Regions from separate parts of the Sporosarcina sp. G11-34 genome, predicted to be linked through region 1. Evidence: riboswitches for the same ligand, from Rfam matches in the RefSeq annotation. Region 1 holds a riboswitch; the other holds the start of a gene.
What was found. Region 1 has a riboswitch for S-adenosylmethionine ahead of KSU66_RS05190 (methionine ABC transporter ATP-binding protein). Riboswitches for the same ligand answer to the same signal wherever they lie in the genome.
Positions count from the first base shown of each region.

Region 2: it holds a riboswitch for S-adenosylmethionine, as region 1 does, so the genes downstream of both, KSU66_RS00155 (aliphatic sulfonate ABC transporter substrate-binding protein) here and KSU66_RS05190 (methionine ABC transporter ATP-binding protein) in region 1, are expected to answer to the same signal.

Region 1 is NZ_JAHNZW010000003.1:198,930-201,394, reverse strand. Features, by position in the region: gene KSU66_RS05195 (methionine ABC transporter permease) at 1-439, opposite strand, end outside; gene KSU66_RS05190 (methionine ABC transporter ATP-binding protein) at 429-1,442, opposite strand; SAM riboswitch class I at 1,513-1,624, opposite strand; gene KSU66_RS05185 (pyridoxal phosphate-dependent aminotransferase) at 1,805-2,465, shown strand, end outside.
Region 2 is NZ_JAHNZW010000001.1:30,740-33,204, reverse strand. Features, by position in the region: gene KSU66_RS00160 (DUF6241 domain-containing protein) at 1-479, opposite strand, end outside; SAM riboswitch class I at 702-815, shown strand; gene KSU66_RS00155 (aliphatic sulfonate ABC transporter substrate-binding protein) at 980-1,969, shown strand; gene KSU66_RS00150 (ABC transporter permease) at 1,982-2,465, shown strand, end outside.

The DNA.
Region 1 (2,465 bases):
CAGGTAGCAAAACATCTTTTATAATCATCCACGGCGTTGCACCAACCGCGATTGCCGCTTCAATCACGCCTTTGTCAATTTCCCGCATGGATGTTTCTACAATCCTTGCAAAGAATGGAATCGCTGCCGCGGATAACGAAACACTTGCCGCTGTCGGACCATAAGCATCCCCAACAATAAACGTTGTCAGCGGTGTAATTGCCACGAGTAAGATAATAAATGGAATCGAACGAACGACGTTGATGATAAAGCCCAAAACGGATTTGATGAAGACATTTTCCAAAAACAAATCTTTTTCCGTGACGAAAAGTAGAAGTCCAAGTGGCAACCCAATAAGTAACGCCACTCCAAATGCAATTCCAATCATATAAATCGTTTCGCCAAATGCTTTCGTTATTTCAGGTAGTAGTTCCACGATGCGTTGAAATTCAATTCCCATGCTCAATCACCTCCACTTGTGCGGCTCGGGATGACATATACGCAAGAGCCTGATCCACTTCATGCTCGTCCCCTTTTAGTTCCATTAAGAAAATGCCAAGTGGATTTTCCTGAATATATTCAATGGAACCATGTAGGAAATTCCCTTGGACATCAAATTTTTGCACGGTATCAGAAATAATTCCTTCACCGGCAATGTTTCCTTTAAACATGATTTTAACAAGGCGGCCTGTACATTTTTCTAAAATGGCAGGTGGCACATCGAATGATACAACGCTACTAATGAATTCCTTCGTTAACTCTGTTTGCGGATCTGAAAATATATTATATACAGATCCTTCCTCAACCACTTTTCCATCTTGCATAATCGCCATTCGATCACAAATCTCTTTTACTACGTTCATCTCATGTGTAATAAGAACGATTGTAATTTTTAACTCCCGATTAATTTTTTTAAGCAAGCGCAAAATAGATAACGTTGTATTTGGATCTAATGCCGATGTGGCCTCATCACAAAGTAAAACGGATGGATCATTAGCAAGTGCACGTGCAATACCAACTCGCTGCTTCTGCCCTCCACTTAGTTGTGCCGGGTACACGTCCTTTTTATCAGATAGACCTACCATTTCAAGTAGTTCTTCCACGCGTTCGCTAATCTTATTCGCGGGTGTTTTTGCCGCACGTAATGCAAAAGCGATATTTTCATAAACTGTCTTTTGACTAATTAAATAAAAGTGCTGAAAAATCATTCCAATTTTTAAACGGGCACGTCGCAAGCTTTCCCCCCGTAATTCCATCAAGTTCACATCGTCTATTAAGATTGTCCCGCTCGTTGGTTTCTCCAATAAATTCAAACACCGGATGAGCGAACTTTTTCCGGCACCTGAGTAACCGACGATTCCGAAAACTTCCCCTCTATTAATAGTAAGGGTTACGTTATCTACACCTTTTACGACTCTTTCTTTTGTGTTATATATTTTTGATACACCTTTTATTTGAATCATGAAATTCCCTTCTTTCTACAAATAAAAAGCACTTCTTTCATGATGAAAGAAGCACTGAGCAAATAATTTCAGCTTATCTTTCAGAATGGCATACACTCTGTAGGAATTGGCACCTTCCATGTATTTGACATGGGGTTGCCGGACGTCATAGGGCCTAATCCCTCAGTCTCTCACGATAAGTTCCATATGAAGTTGTAAACGTATACAATGAATCATAATACGAAACAAGAACGCTGTCAACCCTTGTCGATAATTAACTTTTCTCAAATGACTACTATTCTTGTACTTCGAGTAGACAAATAAAGCAAATGACTATAAGATTTATTAGAGATATGCAACTAATTCGAAAATGAGGTCATCAAATGGAATTTTCAAATCGATTAAAAAATTTTCCTCCACACTTTTTTACATCGCTCACTCACAAAGCTGAAAAAGCCGTTGCGGAGGGGCGAGATGTTATTAACTTAGGTCGCGGAAATCCAGACCAACCTACGCCGCCACATATTGTAAAAGCTCTACAGGAAGCCGTAGAAGACCCAGCGACACACGGGTACTCCCCATTTAGAGGAATTATGGAATTCAAACAAGCCGCCGCAGATTTTTATAAACGTGAATACAATGTCGATATCGATCCTAAAACAGAAGTCGCTGTCCTATTTGGCACCAAACCTGGATTGGTAGAACTACCTCTTGCCCTTATGAATGAAGGGGAATTACTATTGCTTCCAGACCCAGGGTATCCTGATTATTTATCGGCGGTCAGTTTGGCGAATATCACATACGATACAATGCCCTTACTTGCGGAAAATGATTTTCTCCCCGACTATAATCTTTTGACTGATGAACAGAAAAAAAATGCGAAATTGATGTACTTGAATTATCCAAACAACCCAACAAGTGCAACTGCCACGGTTCCTTTTTTCGAAGAAACCATCGCATTTGCGAAAGCTAACGATATTGCTGTCATGCATGATTTTGCTTACGGCGGCATTGGGTTTGATGGTAAGAAACCGGTTAGTTTTC
Region 2 (2,465 bases), on a different contig from region 1:
CATCTTTCTTCTTCTGGTGTCATAATACCTTGTGCCTTTCCGATTGATCCACCTTGAAGTGTCCAAATGATATTATGATCATTATCTACACTTGTAAAATCCCCATTTATCCATCGTTTAGTAATTTTTAACAGTTCATTTTTATTAGGATAGTTGCTTAGTTCAATAATTTCATGAACAGTAACTATATTTTCTTGAGTCATAAGTAGAGCCCCCCATTTATCATTGGCTATAATTTTCTGGTGGGTCATCTTATGCATGACGGCTATTACCTCATCTTGAGATGAGCTGCTATTAATATCAAGGGTGGGAAGAGCACCTGGTACTTCTTTAGACTGAGGAGACTTACCCGCGGCAATTTCTTCAGCACTTGCAGTGGTGATTTCTTCTTCTTTATTTTTATTTAATAGCCATTGACTACCAAAGACAATGGCTACCAAACAGGCAATAGCTAGTAAAGATAGTACAACTTTTTTCATAATTATTAAACACCTCCTATCCCATATTCTAGTATAACTTATTTAAGTAATTATGTTTGGTAGATTCATTCATTGCTATCAAATATTTAATTTCTATATTAAGGAAAAATAAAAGAATAGGCCTAATTATCAGAAGGTGTTGACAATTAAACCTGGTGTGTTGTATGATAACTGCTAATCAATAATATTACTAGTAACTAGCACATTTAAAATTAAATAATACTCTTATCAAGAGCGGCGGAGGGGATAGGCCCAATGAAGCCCGGCAACCAACAGGTATTTATATCTGAAAAGGTGCTACATCCTACAGATTCGATTGAATCTGGAAGATAAGAGGAGGAATCTTTAAGCCCTCTTCTTATTAGAAGGGGGCTTTTTATCGTTCTCTTTTATGTTAGCGGGTAATCCTCATATTTATAAACCTAGTATTCTTATAGGTTAAGTATATTTTTATTGTGGAAGCTGTTTAGAAATACAAAACAATTAAAGGGGAGATTACAATGAAGAAAATTATTGCATTTATTCTAGTAGCGGTTGGTGCGTCATTAATCCTCACAGGTTGTTCATCAGCAAAAGGGGAAGAAAAGAAAAAGCTTGAAAAAGTTGTATTGGATTATGCGTACTATTCACCAACTAGTTTGGCGCTTAAGGAATTTGGATGGGCAGAAGAGGTATTTGCAAGTGAAGGAATTGAAGTTGAATGGGTTCTTAGCCAAGGAAGTAATAAGGCACTAGAATTTTTAAACTCTAAAAGTGTTGATTTTGGATCTACGGCAGGTGCCGCAGCATTGATTGCCAAATCGAATGGTTCACCAATAGAGTCAGTTTATATTTATTCGAAACCTGAATGGACTGCACTTGTAACGACCGAAGATTCTTCGATAAAAACAGTGGAAGATTTGAAAGGAAAGAAAGTTGCTGCAACTTTAGGTACAGACCCTTATATTTTCCTTCTCCGTTCTTTACAAGAAGTGGGACTGTCATCAAAGGATGTAGAAATAGTTAACTTACAGCATTCAGACGGGGCGAACGCACTTCTAACGGGTCAGGTAGATGCATGGGCAGGCCTTGATCCACATATGGCTAGTGCTGAAGTTGATTCCGGAGCGAATTTATTTTACCGAGATCATGACAAAAATACTTATGGAACACTAAATGTACGAACAGATTTTGCTGAGGAGCATCCGGATATTGTTGAAAAAGTAATCGAAGTGTATGAGAAATCGCGAATATGGGTTGAAGAAAATCCTTCTGAAGCAGCAGAAATACTGGCTAGAGAATCAGGTATGAAATTGGAAGTCGCTGAAAAAAGTATTGAGCGAAATGATTTTTCCGATCCTTTGCCTGGTGAAAAACAAATTCAAGCATTAGAAGAAGCAGGTGCTGTATTGGTTTCTGAAAAAGTAATAACAAAAGATGTAAATATTGAAAAAGTAGTAAGTGAATTAATAAATGAAGAATTTGCGGAAAAGGTCTTAAATTCAAAATAGGAGGGTTGCCGTATGACAGTCAATACTGAAGCGAAGGATTTTTTGAAAGTGAAAGCCAAAAAGTCGATTAAAGTTAAGGTGAGTGCAAAAAAGATTCGGGGATACACACTAGGTTGGCTATTGCCAATAATTCTATTAGTCGTATGGGAAGCAACTGCTCGCTTAAATTTAATTGATACGTATGTATTTCCCGCTCCTACAACTATATTCAGCAAAATTATCGAGATGGGAAATGAAGGTGTGCTTTGGGGTCATATAGGGATTACTTTATTCCGTGTATTTGTCGGCTTTTTTGCAGGAACGATTGCAGCACTTGTCTTGGGGTCAATCGTTGGCTATTTCAAATGGTTTGAAGAGCTTCTTGATCCATTAATCCAAGCATTCCGATCAATCCCATCATTAGCCTGGGTGCCATTATTTATATTGTGGATGGGGATTGGCGAATCTTCTAAAGTTGTACTAATTGCTGTGGGTGTTTTCTTTCCGGTGTATTTAA